3 regions of the Neobacillus sp. D3-1R genome follow, and region 3 is predicted to be linked to each of the others. Evidence: a T-box and tRNA genes for the amino acid it is inferred to sense, from the RefSeq annotation. Region 3 holds a T-box; the other regions hold tRNA genes.
What was found. The T-box of region 3 lies ahead of thrS (threonine--tRNA ligase). A T-box ahead of a tRNA ligase gene usually reads a tRNA of that ligase, here a tRNA-Thr.

Region 1 (4,991 bases), 1.0 Mb from region 3:
ATTTTATCCTTATATCGTTTAGCGATATCAGCTAAATCCTCTGCAAAAATATCATCAGTTCCTGGTGCAATTAAGGATTCATACATGTCAATAATTTCATCTGAACTATTACTTGGGAAATATTCATGTGGTGCTGTGCTATCAAATATAGCAAAACCAATCTCTCTTACAATTACCATATCAAGGCTGTTAGGATCGAATCCGCAGTGGTACACCTCGACATCAAAGCCTCTTTCTTCCGCAGCAGTTGCTAACTTTTTCAACATAGTAGATTTTCCAGAGCCAGGACGGCCTTTAATAAAATAACGTTTTGCTACATCTTCAGTTAGATTTGGAACATAATCTACTGCTCCTTTTGGAGTAGCTGCTCCTAAGAAACGATGTCTAACGTCTGCCTTTTTATGCAATCGCATTTTCCCAAAAAGTTTTTCTATTAAGCTATCTGTGAGGTCATTCGCTTTTTCAAAGTCCATGCTATTAATATAAATTTTTTCCCACTCATCATGGATTTTTAACGCTTCTGCAAACGTTGAATAAGCCGTTTGGAAAGACTCTGAAATCTTCCCGCTAATTTTTAATATATTGTCTTTTTTTAGTTTTAATTTGCTAGCATCCCAAGCTTCACCTAAATTTATATACTCCTCAATAGCTCCTGGAGCAGTTGGTTCAATCACATGAGGGGCCGTACCATCCACAATACCAACATTTAATCCCTTGATAATTACACCATCAATGGAATCATTATCAGAAGAACAATGTAAAAGCTCAATATCAAAGCCTCTTTTCATCCACTCATTGCCTACTTTTTTCATTAGAGATGATTTTCCCGTTCCAGGTCCACCTTTTAAAATGAATAATCGATCTAACCCTTGTAAGTTAGAGTTGTAGAGATTATGGAAACCGCGTGCCGTGTTTCCTCCTGCATAATAGTTTAAAATTTTACCTGCCACGTTCAACACTCCTTTTCTGTGACATTGTCATCACTTCACAAACTATGTTATGCATGAAGTAAATATAGGTGAATGCCTATTTTTTACAAAGTTAATGCATACCGATTTCTAAGAACTTGAATAACGGCAAAAAAACAGCATCGTAAAGGATGCTGTTTCTTAAATCTTTAATCATTTATTTTTATGTATGAGACGTTAAAAGTTGTTTACGCGCCTTAGAGGATTCGAACCTCTGACCGTACGCTTAGAAGGCGTATGCTCTATCCAGCTGAGCTAAAGGCGCAATTTTATGGCGGAGAAGGAGGGATTTGAACCCTCGCGCCGGTTACCCGACCTACACCCTTAGCAGGGGCGCCTCTTCAGCCTCTTGAGTACTTCCCCAAATAAAAAAAATGGCTCCGCAGGTAGGACTCGAACCTACGACCGTTCGGTTAACAGCCGAATGCTCTACCACTGAGCTACTGCGGAACAATTTTATGGTGGGCCTAAATGGACTCGAACCATCGACCTCACGCTTATCAGGCGTGCGCTCTAACCAGCTGAGCTATAGGCCCCTATTAAAATTGGAGCGGGTGATGGGAATCGAACCCACGACATCAGCTTGGAAGGCTGAGGTTTTACCATTAAACTACACCCGCATATATTAAAATTTGGAGGCAACACCCGGATTTGAACCGGGGATAAAGGTTTTGCAGACCTCTGCCTTACCACTTGGCTATGCTGCCTTAAGGTTGGCTGGGCTAGCTGGATTTGAACCAACGCATGTCGCAGTCAAAGTGCGATGCCTTACCGCTTGGCTATAGCCCAATCATATTAGTTAAAATGGGGCGATTGACGGGAATCGAACCCGCGAGTACCAGAGCCACAATCTGGCGTGTTAACCACTTCACCACAACCGCCATTATAAATAGTTTATTTTCATTAACGCAAAAAAAGCCATAATTATTTTGCTATCACAAAAATACATGGTGGAGGGGGACGGATTCGAACCGCCGAACCCAAAGGAGCGGATTTACAGTCCGCCGCGTTTAGCCACTTCGCTACCCCTCCATAAAATATGGAAAAATGGTGGCTCAGGACGGAATCGAACCGCCGACACAAGGATTTTCAGTCCTTTGCTCTACCGACTGAGCTACTGAGCCAATATATTAATTTCTATCAAAAATATAAATGGCGGTCCCGACGGGAATCGAACCCGCGATCTCCTGCGTGACAGGCAGGCATGTTAACCGCTACACCACGGGACCATAGATACATTTTACTTAAAAAAATGGATTATTGCGGGGGCAGGATTTGAACCTGCGACCTTCGGGTTATGAGCCCGACGAGCTACCGGGCTGCTCCACCCCGCGTCGATAATAATATATTTCGCTTTATACATGCACCATTTTAAAATAAATATGGCGGAGGAAGAGGGATTCGAACCCCCGCGCGGTTTAACCCGCCTGTCGGTTTTCAAGACCGATCCCTTCAGCCGGACTTGGGTATTCCTCCGTAATATTAAGGACAGTTATTTTTCTATCGAAAAATATTTGGTGGAGTCTAGGGGGATCGAACCCCTGACCTCCTGCGTGCAAGGCAGGCGCTCTCCCAGCTGAGCTAAGACCCCAGGATAGTTATAATTAAATTAGTGGTCGGGAAGACAGGATTCGAACCTGCGACCCCTTGGTCCCAAACCAAGTGCTCTACCAAGCTGAGCTACTTCCCGTAAATATGGCGCGCCCGAAAGGAGTCGAACCCATAACCTTCTGATCCGTAGTCAGACGCTCTATCCAATTGAGCTACGGGCGCATTTTATTCTCATCTTTTCTTATCTATTAAAAGATTTAAGGAAAGTTCTTTTCGCTATCGCGAAAAAACTTTGGTGCCGAGGACCGGAATCGAACCGGTACGGTAGTCACCTACCGCAGGATTTTAAGTCCTGTGCGTCTGCCAGTTCCGCCACCCCGGCATTTGTTGGAGCGGAAGACGGGATTCGAACCCGCGACCCCCACCTTGGCAAGGTGGTGTTCTACCACTGAACTACTTCCGCGCACATTTTTCGCTATGAAAAAAAACATGGTGCGGGTGAAGGGAGTCGAACCCCCACGCCTTGCGGCGCCAGATCCTAAGTCTGGTGCGTCTGCCAATTCCGCCACACCCGCATATGATAATTTCCTTTACTATCGTAAAAAATCTGGTGAGCCATGAAGGACTCGAACCTTCGACCCTCTGATTAAAAGTCAGATGCTCTACCGACTGAGCTAATGGCTCCAATAAAAAATGCCGGCGAGAGGACTTGAACCCCCAACCTACTGATTACAAGTCAGTTGCTCTACCAATTGAGCTACACCGGCATAATATAAGCTAATCTTCAATATCATAATTTTAAGGAAAGTTCTTTTCGCTCTCGCGAAATTAAGAATAGATCTTTTTACTATCGTAAAAAATCTATGGTGGAGGATGACGGGATCGAACCGCCGACCCTCTGCTTGTAAGGCAGATGCTCTCCCAGCTGAGCTAATCCTCCAAAATAATAAGGAACTTTCTTTTCGCTGTCGCGATTTAATGAAACTTCTTTTCACTATCGTGAAAAAAGATTGGTGACCCATACGGGATTCGAACCCGTGTTACCGCCGTGAAAGGGCGGTGTCTTAACCGCTTGACCAATGGGCCATATTAAACTGTTTATATGGCTCCGCAGGTAGGACTCGAACCTACGACCGTTCGGTTAACAGCCGAATGCTCTACCACTGAGCTACTGCGGAACAATATTATGCCTGGCGACGTCCTACTCTCACAGGAGGAATCCTCCAACTACCATCGGCGCTGAGAAGCTTAACTTCCGTGTTCGGTATGGGAACGGGTGTGACCTTCTCGCCATCGCCACCAGACTATATTTTGTTGAGGTTTTTGTTCCCTCAAAACTAGATAATGTATTAGAAGAAGTAAAAACGAGTTTGCCTAATTTGGATATCCAAATGTTTTGGTTAAGTCCTCGAACGATTAGTATCAGTCAGCTCCACACGTCACCGCGCTTCCACCTCTGACCTATCAACCTGATCATCTTTCAGGGTTCTTACTAGCTTGCGCTATGGGAAATCTCATCTTGAGGGGGGCTTCATGCTTAGATGCTTTCAGCACTTATCCCGTCCGCACATAGCTACCCAGCGATGCCTTTGGCAAGACAACTGGTACACCAGTGGTGCGTCCATCCCGGTCCTCTCGTACTAAGGACAGCTCCTCTCAAATTTCCTACGCCCACGACGGATAGGGACCGAACTGTCTCACGACGTTCTGAACCCAGCTCGCGTACCGCTTTAATGGGCGAACAGCCCAACCCTTGGGACCGACTACAGCCCCAGGATGCGATGAGCCGACATCGAGGTGCCAAACCTCCCCGTCGATGTGGACTCTTGGGGGAGATAAGCCTGTTATCCCCGGGGTAGCTTTTATCCGTTGAGCGATGGCCCTTCCATGCGGAACCACCGGATCACTAAGCCCGACTTTCGTCCCTGCTCGACTTGTAGGTCTCGCAGTCAAGCTCCCTTGTGCCTTTACACTCTACGAATGATTTCCAACCATTCTGAGGGAACCTTTGGGCGCCTCCGTTACTCTTTAGGAGGCGACCGCCCCAGTCAAACTGCCCACCTGACACTGTCTCCCACCCCGATAGAGGGGTGCGGGTTAGAATTTCAATACAGCCAGGGTAGTATCCCACCGACGCCTCCACCGAAGCTGGCGCTCCGGCTTCTCAGGCTCCTACCTATCCTGTACAAGCTGTACCAAAATTCAATATCAGGCTACAGTAAAGCTCCACGGGGTCTTTCCGTCCTGTCGCGGGTAACCTGCATCTTCACAGGTACTATAATTTCACCGAGTCTCTCGTTGAGACAGTGCCCAGATCGTTACGCCTTTCGTGCGGGTCGGAACTTACCCGACAAGGAATTTCGCTACCTTAGGACCGTTATAGTTACGGCCGCCGTTTACTGGGGCTTCGATTCAGAGCTTCGCTTGCGCTAACCCCTCCTCTTAACCTTCCAGCACCGGGCAGGCGTCAGC
Region 2 (4,991 bases), 2.3 Mb from region 3:
TTTTACCATTAAACTACACCCGCAAAAATACAGTCAAAATTTGTCGAATGAACAATAATTATTTTACATAAGTTATTAGACAATGTCAACCTAAGTAGAAGTGATTAAAAATCTATTTTTAAAGAAAATACATTACATATTCAGTAATTAGTATAAAAATATAACATTTTTTACAAAATTGTACAAAATATCATTGTGTAGGTCTTAATACCTAGTTATAATAAAATATGTCGTTTTTTGTCTCATCTATAAAATTGGGAGGTTAATTGTGAAGAAAAAGATAAAATATCAAATTCTTGTACCATTTTTAGCTATTATACTTATTTCTATCATTCTTATTTCTTACATAAGCTACGGATTATCTGTATCGATTATGTCAAAAGAATTGATTAACAGTGTTAAAAACCAAAATCAGCAAACGAATGCCTCTTTTGAACAGTTTTTTAACAGTGCAACTCAAACCTTGGAAGTAGTTAGAAACTCTTCTGAAATAAAGAATTATGAAAGTGATCGACCTGCTTTAATTGATTACATGCGTACCTTAAAATCAGCAAACTCTTCACTTACAGATATTTATATGGGTACTGATAAGGGTGAAATGATCATTGCAGATTGGGAGGTACCTTCTGACTATGATCCACGAACAAGGACTTGGTATGGAGATGCGGTAAAAAATAGAGGAAAAGTTATTTGGACAGAACCCTATGTTGATGCTGAAACAAAAGATGTTGTCGTAACTGTTGCTAAAACAATGGAAAAAGATAATCAGGTAATTAGAGTTGTCGCTATTGATTTATCCATTACACAATTAGTAGCTTCCCTAAAAGCCATGGAAGATGCTAGCTCCACTGAGATGTCTTTAATTGATGAAAACGGACAAGTCTTATACCATACCAATAAAAAACTTATTGGATCTAATATTAAAGATGAAAGCTTCTTTTCACAGATACATAATTTAAAGACTGTTGGAAACTTTAACTTTAAATATGAAGGTGAAGAAAAATCAATGATAGTGGTAAAAAATCCAACTACTCATTGGGCAATCACTGGCAGTATTAACATTTCAGATTTAAATAAGAAATCATCTAAAATTGTATTCCCATTAGCTGTTACTAGTATTATTTTATTAATCTTAAGTATCCTTGCTAGTATCGTCTTATCTAGAAAAATTTCGAGACCATTAAACGACCTTTCCAAAACTGCGAAAGAAATTGAGAATGGGAATTTAACCATTCGTTCAACTATAACAAGAAAGGACGAAATTGGATCTCTTACAAACAGCTTTAATCATATGATATCTGAGCTGCATTCGACTATAGTCGAGGTCGCAACTATTTCGAAGCAGGTCAAATCAGCCTCTAATATATTATCTCAAAGTGCAGATGAAAGCGCTGTTACTTCAGATGAAGTTTCTCAAGCCATGCAAGAAATTTCAGTTGGAACAATGAACCAATCTGAGCTTATTGAAAAATGTTTAATATCCATCCAAAATCTAGGCGATCAATTTGATTATTTAGACCAACAAATGAAACATATGATGGAGAACTCAGAATTAATGATTAATACTTCGGAAAAAGGTTTACATGTTCTTGATCATTTAAGAACAAATTCTACACAAACAAATGAAAAAATAAATACGATGGTTAAAGCTATTCACATGCTTGATAATCGCTCTAAAAATATCAGTACAATTATAAATACCATTTCGCAAATTTCTAATCAAACCAATTTATTAGCTTTAAATGCGGCAATTGAGGCTGCTCGTGCAGGGGAAGCAGGTAAGGGATTTGCGGTTGTAGCAGGAGAAGTAAGATCTTTAGCTGAACAAACAGGAATATCCTTACAAGATATAGAAAAGTTGATTTTTGAAATGCAAGAAGAAATGGGCGTCACCATTCAACAAATTGAGGAAACACATACTGTTACTGAACTTCAACAAGAAGGTGTAAATAATACGGAAACAGTTTTTCATGAGATTACAAAAGATATTAAGAATAATTATGAAATTATAAAGAATGTCCATGATCAAATGGATGTCATGATTTCTAATAAAGATTTAGTTATACAAACTTTTGAATCCATAAGTGCAATTTCTCAAGAAACTGCCAGTGGTGCTGAAGAAGTTGCTGCCTCAATAGAAGAACAAACTGCATCTGTACAAAACTTGGCAGCTCTAAGTATCCACCTAGAAGAACAAGCAAATCTATTAAAAGCACGCTGTGATGTATTTCATTTAGACTAAAAGATAATGAAAATATTCAGTGATAATGGTCAATACCTTGGGTAATCAGGGTATTGGTTTTATTTTTCTATTATCATGTGAAAGAAAGACTCATATTTGTAATTCAACCATTTACTGCACCTTTTTTTACATTTAGCCATGCAACTGTATATGGCTAAACGTATGACAGAGATCTAACCCTATTATATTTGCTTGTTTACCAGGTAAGAGTCGTAATTTAGATAAATAAAAAACGCTTCTTACAAAGTGTAAGAAACGTTGTTCAAAAAGTTTATTTAACTAATGTAATGATACCGGTGGTCGGGGTCGAACCGACACTCCAGAGGAACACGATTTTGAGTCGTGCGCGTCTGCCAATTCCGCCACACCGGCGCGGTTAAATAATAGTTTTGTAATGCCGAGGACCGGAATCGAACCGGTACGGTAGTCACCTACCGCAGGATTTTAAGTCCTGTGCGTCTGCCAGTTCCGCCACCCCGGCAAAATATAAAAGTGCCCCAATCCAACTCATTTAAGAAATGGAGGCGGCAACCGGATTCGAACCGGTGGTAAAGGTTTTGCAGACCTCTGCCTTACCACTTGGCTATGCCGCCAAAATAATTGGAGCGGAAGACGGGATTCGAACCCGCGACCCCCACCTTGGCAAGGTGGTGTTCTACCACTGAACTACTTCCGCAAATGGCTGGGCTAGCTGGATTTGAACCAACGCATGTCGCAGTCAAAGTGCGATGCCTTACCGCTTGGCTATAGCCCAATTATTTTATATTTTTAAATAAATATGGGGCGATCGAGGGGAATCGAACCCCCGAGTGCCAGAGCCACAATCTGGTGCGTTAACCACTTCGCCACGACCGCCATATTATTTGGCAGGGGTAGTAGGAATCGAACCCACACCAAAGGTTTTGGAGACCTTCGTTCTACCTTTAAACTATACCCCTATTATAAATTACTTATTTTCCATAGTGCAATTTAAGGATATCTATTTTCGCTATCGCGAAAAAGATTTGGTGGAGGGGGACGGATTCGAACCGCCGAACCCAAGGGAGCGGATTTACAGTCCGCCGCGTTTAGCCACTTCGCTACCCCTCCATTTAATTTTAAACAGTGCCGGCGAGAGGACTTGAACCCCCAACCTACTGATTACAAGTCAGTTGCTCTACCAATTGAGCTACACCGGCATGTAAGGAGACTTTTACACTTAGAAAAAAATCAAGGTGGCTCAGGACGGAATCGAACCGCCGACACAAGGATTTTCAGTCCTTTGCTCTACCGACTGAGCTACTGAGCCATAATTTGTTTTATTATTAAATTATTAAAATATAAATGGCGGTCCGGACGGGACTCGAACCCGCGACCTCCTGCGTGACAGGCAGGCATTCTAACCAACTGAACTACCGGACCAAAATTATTTTCAAGCTATGCTTGAAAATAACTAATTGCGGGGGCAGGATTTGAACCTGCGACCTTCGGGTTATGAGCCCGACGAGCTACCGGGCTGCTCCACCCCGCGACAATATTAAATCTACCTTATTAACTTTTCTATGTTCATATAGCATAGAGTAATATGGTGGAGGATGACGGGATCGAACCGCCGACCCTCTGCTTGTAAGGCAGATGCTCTCCCAGCTGAGCTAATCCTCCATTTATTGGTGACCCATACGGGATTCGAACCCGTGTTACCGCCGTGAAAGGGCGGTGTCTTAACCGCTTGACCAATGGGCCATATTAAATATTATAATGGCGGAGAGCAAGGGATTTGAACCCTTGAGACAGGGTTACCCGCCTACACGATTTCCAATCGTGCTCCTTCGGCCACTCGGACAGCTCTCCAAAAAATATGGCTCCGCAGGTAGGACTCGAACCTACGACCGTTCGGTTAACAGCCGAATGCTCTACCACTGAGCTACTGCGGAACAATGTTATGCCTGGCGACGTCCTACTCTCACAGGAGGAATCCTCCAACTACCATCGGCGCTGAGAAGCTTAACTTCCGTGTTCGGTATGGGAACGGGTGTGACCTTCTCGCCATCGCCACCAGACTTTTTTCAGTGACACTATTTTATTATAATGTTTTCCTGAAAAATTTCAAGAGGAAATTTAAAACTTTTTGTTCCCTCAAAACTAGATAATGTATTAGAAGAAGTAAAAACGAGTTTGCCTTATTTGGATATCCAAATATTTTGGTTAAGTCCTCGAACGATTAGTATCAGTCAGCTCCACACGTCACCGCGCTTCCACCTCTGACCTATCAACCTGATCATCTTTCAGGGTTCTTACTAGCTTACGCTATGGGAAATCTCATCTTGAGGGGGGCTTCATGCTTAGATGCTTTCAGCACTTATCCCGTCCGCACATAGCTACCCAGCGATGCCTTTGGCAAGACAACTGGTACACCAGCGGTGCGTCCATCCCGGTCCTCTCGTACTAAGGACAGCTCCTCTCAAATTTCCTACGCCCACGACGGATAGGGACCGAACTGTCTCACGACGTTCTGAACCCAGCTCGCGTACCGCTTTAATGGGCGAACAGCCCAACCCTTGGGACCGACTACAGCCCCAGGATGCGATGAGCCGACATCGAGGTGCCAAACCTCCCCGTCGATGTGGACTCTTGGGGGAGATAAGCCTGTTATCCCCGGGGTAGCTTTTATCCGTTGAGCGATGGCCCTTCCATGCGGAACCACCGGATCACTAAGCCCGACTTTCGTCCCTGCTCGACTTGTAGGTCTCGCAGTCAAGCTCCCTTGTGC
Region 3 (4,991 bases):
TTCACGAGCATAGTCACCATGAACAGTTGGTGAAACAGGGATCACTTGAACTTGAACAGGTGCTAACCATGCTGGGAAAGCGCCCTTGTATTCTTCGATTAAATAAGCAACAAATCGTTCCATAGTTGATACGACACCACGGTGAATAACAACCGGACGATGCTGTTTTCCATCCTCACCGATATAGCTTAGATCAAAGCGTTCTGGTAATAAGAAATCTAATTGAACGGTTGATAATGTTTCTTCTTTACCAAGGGCTGTTTTTACTTGAACATCAAGCTTTGGACCGTAGAAAGCCGCTTCGCCTTCAGCCTCAAAATAGTTAACACCGATCTCATCCATCGCTTCTTTCAGCATGGATTGAGCCTTATTCCACATTTCATCATCGTCAAAATATTTTTCTGTATCTTGAGGATCACGGTATGATAATCGGAAGGAATAATCGTTAATGTTAAAGTCCTTATACACTTCTAACACTAAATTCACAACACGTTTAAATTCATCTTTAATTTGATCAGGACGAACAAAGATGTGTGCATCATTTAAAGTCATACCACGAACGCGCTGTAACCCTGATAAAGCTCCTGACATTTCATAACGATGCATCGTTCCAAGCTCAGCAATACGAATTGGCAGCTCACGATAACTATGCGGGGCATTCTTGTAAACCATCATATGGTGCGGACAGTTCATTGGACGTAGAACAAGCTGTTCATTATCCATTTCCATTACAGGGAACATATCTTCTTGATAGTGAGCCCAGTGCCCAGAAGTTTTATAAAGATCCACACTACCCATGATTGGAGTGTATACATGGTCATATCCAAGACGAACTTCTTTATCAACAATATATCGTTCAATTGTACGTCTAATGGTTGCACCTTTAGGCAGCCATACAGGTAGACCTTGTCCAACTAATTGATTATTAGTAAATAAGTTTAATTCTTTACCAATTTTACGATGGTCACGTTCCTTAGCTTCTTCCAATAAACGTAGGTGTTCTGCTAAATCCTCTTTCTTAAAGAAGGCAGTTCCATAAATACGTTGAAGCATTTTATTGTCGCTATTACCGCGCCAGTATGCACCTGCAATACTTAGTAGCTTGAATTCCTTTAATTTCCCTGTTGAAGGGACATGGACTCCACGGCAAAGGTCAAGAAATTCACCTTGTTGATAAACCGTAACCGTCTCATTAGCAGGAATGGCTTCAATTAATTCTAATTTATACTCATCATCCATTTCTTTAAAAAGCTGTACAGCTTCGTCTCTAGAAACTTCTTTACGGATAATATCTAAATTCTCATTAATAATTTTAGACATTTCCTTTTCAATTTTCGGTAAATCTTCCGGTGTAATAGATTCCTCAACATCTACATCATAATAAAATCCACCTTCAATAACCGGCCCAACCCCAAGCTTTACTTTAGGATACAAACGTTTTAATGCTTGTGCCATTAAGTGTGCAGAACTATGACGTAAAACCTCTATAGCCTCTGGTTGATCTTGAGTAATAATTTCAATCGCACCATCTTCCATAATCGGACGACGAAGATCATACATTTGACCATTTAATTTAGCGGCGATGGCTTTCTTTTTTAGACCTGAACTAATGGATGCTGCTATATCTTCTGTTGTCGTTCCCATAGGAAACTCCTTAACAGCACCATCTGGAAACGAAACTTTTACAAGCTCACTCATGTTACTACTTCCTCCTTTAAAATTGCGCTATGCGTCAAATAAAATAAAAAAACCCGTCCCTAGGAAAAGGGACGAGTTTAATAAACACGTGGTTCCACCCAAATTTTCACAACTTAAACTAAAAGTCATGACTTTGTATCGATAACGGTTTTTGCCGTCAACCCCTACTATTTCGTTCAAGGTTGAAGTTTAAAGGTGGTAAGTATTCTGATCAAGTTAGGAAGTTTTCAGCCTGGACTTCCCTCTCTAAAAAACTGATTGGTAGAACACCCATGTCCTTATCATTACTTTTTACTATTATCATTAATATGTACAGTATTATAGTTTGTAATGATTAGAAAATCAAGTGTGCTTTTCACCAATTTTCGCTAACCTTCTTCATATCCACTATTTGTGCCTCATAAAATTGTTCAATCGATTTTAGTATAACCCTTTCTTCAAAAATATTTCTAATGGTTCGTACTAAAGGGTCATCTGGATTCTTGGCGTATAAATAAATCGTCCTTGGAGCAATCGATAATAGTGGGGCAATCGTGACAGAATCAACATAAACAGGATGATTGGAGAGTAATTTTCGATCGATCATTTTTGTTAATTCTGCTCTTTTTATTTCTTCAAATTCATCATTAAAGAAAGTTGGTTCTTCATCGTACACTAAATGTAAATATTTGACCTTTTCATGGCGTTTATTAAGAAACTCTCTTAAGGTATGAATAAACATTTGATATTCTTGTTCCATTTTATATTCATCAATAGATAATTCCACATATTTTAATAGTTTCTCCAAAAATTCTCGTAAACGAAACTTCACAAATGCTTCAAAAGAAAAAGCGATATTCGTATCTTGAAGCAGGTCCATCACGGCCATTTTCAACAGCTTCTTTTCTTGACCATCTACAATTAGTTCGGCTAGTTCTTTATTTTCACCGTCAATAATCGAATAAATGATATCAAGGATTGCTTGTTGTTCATCTACATCATCATAATAAAATTGCTCCGCTAAAATTTTGCGGAACCAATCATCACGTTTTGTAATTAAAATAAATTCATAAAATATGTCAATAACATTATTTTGAATGGGTTCCTCTAGTAAATGAACATTTATTTTGATTGCTTGCTTTTCTTCAAATAAAAATACCTTATCACTTAGCTCTGTTTGCTTTTCTAATTTGGAATATAGTTTTCTTGCATCCTCTTTATTTTGGAAGATGATTTCTACCAACCAAATCCCCCCTATTACACCAGCCGATTTTATATTTAGGAATAATCCATATCATTTTTGTAGGAAAATACATTTAAAATAATCGGTACATAAAAATGTTTTCTTTTTAATGTATATGGGGGGCTTGTTTAAATTAGAAGTAGCAATGAGGAAATCTTATCCTAAAAAAAAAGGCAGTTAGCTGTATGCTAACTGCTTTTAGATACGTCGATTAGGACCATCCACTTCAACAGGTTCTGTTAAATAACGTATACGTTCCATTAACCTTCTAGCTTTTATTTTTTCTTCCTCCCCACGTTGGCTATAGGTAAGATGATGTTCTAAACCTTCATAATTAAAATTGGATGTAAAAAAGGTCGGTAGGCTTTCCAGCATACGGAACTGAAGGATAGGACCTAACACTTCATCTCTTAACCAGCTTGACATGGTTTCTGCCCCAATATCATCCAGCATTAAGATAGGTTCCTTCTTTATTGCTTCTATTTTTTGGTTTAACGTGTGGTCACCGATCGAAGCTTTAAATTCCCTAACTAGCTCTGGAAAATAAACAATCATAGAGGAGATGCCTTTCTCCGCTAATTCATTGGCTATGGCTCCAAGCAAATATGATTTACCAACACCAAATTTCCCAAAAAAGAATAATCCTTTTACATTTTGACCAGTAGGGTATCTTTCTACAAATGAAGTTGCCTTATCCACAGCGTCAATCCTTAGAGGGGTGGATTCATCAAGATGAATGTCGGCAAAGGATGCCTTTAGAATATCCTTAGGAACATATAAGCTTTGGATTAGTTTTTCATTTTTCTGGCGTTCGTCATGTAATACTTTTCGAGGACAACGGTGATACTCTATGTCAATTGCTTGTCTATTCAACACCAGTTCAGGCTTATAGCCCTTCATCATATTCACACAGGATTCAAGATTAGCACATTTCTCACATTCTTTACTTTGAGATGAATACTCAAATAACTTCATTAAATTTTTTTCAACAAATTCATTAGACAAGTGTTCCTTGTTTTTACTTATAAATGACTTTATATGAGTGTCCTTAAGAATCTCTTGCTTCATCTGTTCATATCTCTTTTGAAAGTTTTCGTTTAACGAAAGTCTTTTTAATGTATGATTGATTCTTTCCATCTACTATCCCCCTCCCTTACTTTTTATATTTCTTTAATCTTTCTTCTAAGGCACGCTTCTTTTCTGCAACATCTTTATTTATTTCTGCTTTAGGTGCGCTTGATTCTTCTTCATTAAACCAATCAGGAATAAACTCTGTTCGGATAGGTTTTTTATCATTTTGACTTTTTCTCGTTTTCTTTCCATTTGCCCATTCAAGATACTGACGATTTTCCTTTAGAGCAAGGTCCATCGCATCCTCAACGGTCTTAACCCCTTTGCGGGCCCAGTGGCTAGCAATCTTTTCAACATATCCTTTGGTTAACTTCATATCTGTTTTGATTAAAACATAATGAATAAGGACATTCACAACAGCTGGTGTTAACTGCTGATGAAACATGATGTCCTCGACAATTTGCAAATCAGATTTGCTTGGTTCAACTCCACCAGAGATATCCATCAAAAATTGTCTTGGAGATACCGTTTCAAAATATCTTTTTATTTTTTCTTCCTTAGAATTCGGTTCAGTCGTTTGGACCTTTAACAACTCAGGCTGAGTTCGATCAACCAATGCAGGGAGCTTATCTTGATGCTGGAACTGATACCAATCTCTTGCCGCTTTCCTTAGCTCCTCAATATTTATATCCTCATCTTCTAATGCACTTAACACAATTGCTTGCATTTGAAGTACATCGATATTATACAGAAAAGCTAAATTGGCAATGGCCTCTTTTACCTTTTGCGTTAACATTTTTGGTGAAATAAACGAATCCTTTAACCCAGCTAATAATAAATCAAAATTAAAGCTATCAAGGTGGATTTGTATCGCTTTTGAATCATGACGGCCAACGAACGTTTCCTCTGCCCCCAATTGTAGATCTTGAGATGATTCTTGGTGAAACTGAAATGATTCAGGAGAAGCAGAGGAATAAACGTCCTGAAAAGATTTGGTAAT

Region 1: it has a tRNA-Thr gene. The T-box ahead of thrS (threonine--tRNA ligase) is inferred to sense a tRNA for this amino acid. The anticodon was not compared.
Region 2: it has a tRNA-Thr gene. The T-box ahead of thrS (threonine--tRNA ligase) is inferred to sense a tRNA for this amino acid. The anticodon was not compared.

Annotation. Positions count from the first base shown of each region.
Region 1 covers NZ_CP197471.1:4,338,660-4,343,650, forward strand. Annotated here, with positions in the region: gene ACSBPO_RS21740 (PRK06851 family protein) at 1-950, opposite strand, end outside; tRNA gene ACSBPO_RS21745 (tRNA-Arg) at 1,160-1,233, opposite strand; tRNA gene ACSBPO_RS21750 (tRNA-Ser) at 1,241-1,331, opposite strand; tRNA gene ACSBPO_RS21755 (tRNA-Asn) at 1,344-1,418, opposite strand; tRNA gene ACSBPO_RS21760 (tRNA-Ile) at 1,428-1,504, opposite strand; tRNA gene ACSBPO_RS21765 (tRNA-Gly) at 1,515-1,588, opposite strand; tRNA gene ACSBPO_RS21770 (tRNA-Cys) at 1,602-1,675, opposite strand; tRNA gene ACSBPO_RS21775 (tRNA-Gln) at 1,683-1,757, opposite strand; tRNA gene ACSBPO_RS21780 (tRNA-His) at 1,774-1,849, opposite strand; tRNA gene ACSBPO_RS21785 (tRNA-Tyr) at 1,917-2,000, opposite strand; tRNA gene ACSBPO_RS21790 (tRNA-Phe) at 2,017-2,092, opposite strand; tRNA gene ACSBPO_RS21795 (tRNA-Asp) at 2,122-2,197, opposite strand; tRNA gene ACSBPO_RS21800 (tRNA-Met) at 2,229-2,302, opposite strand; tRNA gene ACSBPO_RS21805 (tRNA-Ser) at 2,352-2,444, opposite strand; tRNA gene ACSBPO_RS21810 (tRNA-Ala) at 2,484-2,559, opposite strand; tRNA gene ACSBPO_RS21815 (tRNA-Pro) at 2,582-2,658, opposite strand; tRNA gene ACSBPO_RS21820 (tRNA-Arg) at 2,665-2,741, opposite strand; tRNA gene ACSBPO_RS21825 (tRNA-Leu) at 2,813-2,901, opposite strand; tRNA gene ACSBPO_RS21830 (tRNA-Gly) at 2,908-2,982, opposite strand; tRNA gene ACSBPO_RS21835 (tRNA-Leu) at 3,010-3,094, opposite strand; tRNA gene ACSBPO_RS21840 (tRNA-Lys) at 3,128-3,203, opposite strand; tRNA gene ACSBPO_RS21845 (tRNA-Thr) at 3,214-3,286, opposite strand; tRNA gene ACSBPO_RS21850 (tRNA-Val) at 3,384-3,459, opposite strand; tRNA gene ACSBPO_RS21855 (tRNA-Glu) at 3,531-3,605, opposite strand; tRNA gene ACSBPO_RS21860 (tRNA-Asn) at 3,623-3,697, opposite strand; rRNA gene rrf (5S ribosomal RNA) at 3,708-3,823, opposite strand; rRNA gene ACSBPO_RS21870 (23S ribosomal RNA) at 3,916-4,991, opposite strand, start outside.
Region 2 covers NZ_CP197471.1:970,842-975,832, reverse strand. Annotated here, with positions in the region: tRNA gene ACSBPO_RS04870 (tRNA-Gly) at 1-23, opposite strand, end outside; gene ACSBPO_RS04865 (methyl-accepting chemotaxis protein) at 269-2,242, shown strand; tRNA gene ACSBPO_RS04860 (tRNA-Leu) at 2,534-2,614, opposite strand; tRNA gene ACSBPO_RS04855 (tRNA-Leu) at 2,638-2,723, opposite strand; tRNA gene ACSBPO_RS04850 (tRNA-Cys) at 2,762-2,835, opposite strand; tRNA gene ACSBPO_RS04845 (tRNA-Gly) at 2,844-2,918, opposite strand; tRNA gene ACSBPO_RS04840 (tRNA-Gln) at 2,922-2,996, opposite strand; tRNA gene ACSBPO_RS04835 (tRNA-His) at 3,022-3,097, opposite strand; tRNA gene ACSBPO_RS04830 (tRNA-Trp) at 3,107-3,180, opposite strand; tRNA gene ACSBPO_RS04825 (tRNA-Tyr) at 3,248-3,331, opposite strand; tRNA gene ACSBPO_RS04820 (tRNA-Thr) at 3,348-3,420, opposite strand; tRNA gene ACSBPO_RS04815 (tRNA-Phe) at 3,458-3,530, opposite strand; tRNA gene ACSBPO_RS04810 (tRNA-Asp) at 3,567-3,643, opposite strand; tRNA gene ACSBPO_RS04805 (tRNA-Met) at 3,679-3,752, opposite strand; tRNA gene ACSBPO_RS04800 (tRNA-Val) at 3,808-3,883, opposite strand; tRNA gene ACSBPO_RS04795 (tRNA-Glu) at 3,890-3,964, opposite strand; tRNA gene ACSBPO_RS04790 (tRNA-Ser) at 3,981-4,072, opposite strand; tRNA gene ACSBPO_RS04785 (tRNA-Asn) at 4,081-4,155, opposite strand; rRNA gene rrf (5S ribosomal RNA) at 4,166-4,281, opposite strand; rRNA gene ACSBPO_RS04775 (23S ribosomal RNA) at 4,423-4,991, opposite strand, start outside.
Region 3 covers NZ_CP197471.1:3,307,921-3,312,911, forward strand. Annotated here, with positions in the region: gene thrS (threonine--tRNA ligase) at 1-1,698, opposite strand, end outside; T-box leader at 1,763-1,992, opposite strand; gene ACSBPO_RS17035 (putative sporulation protein YtxC) at 2,054-2,920, opposite strand; gene dnaI (primosomal protein DnaI) at 3,119-4,057, opposite strand; gene ACSBPO_RS17045 (replication initiation and membrane attachment family protein) at 4,074-4,991, opposite strand, start outside.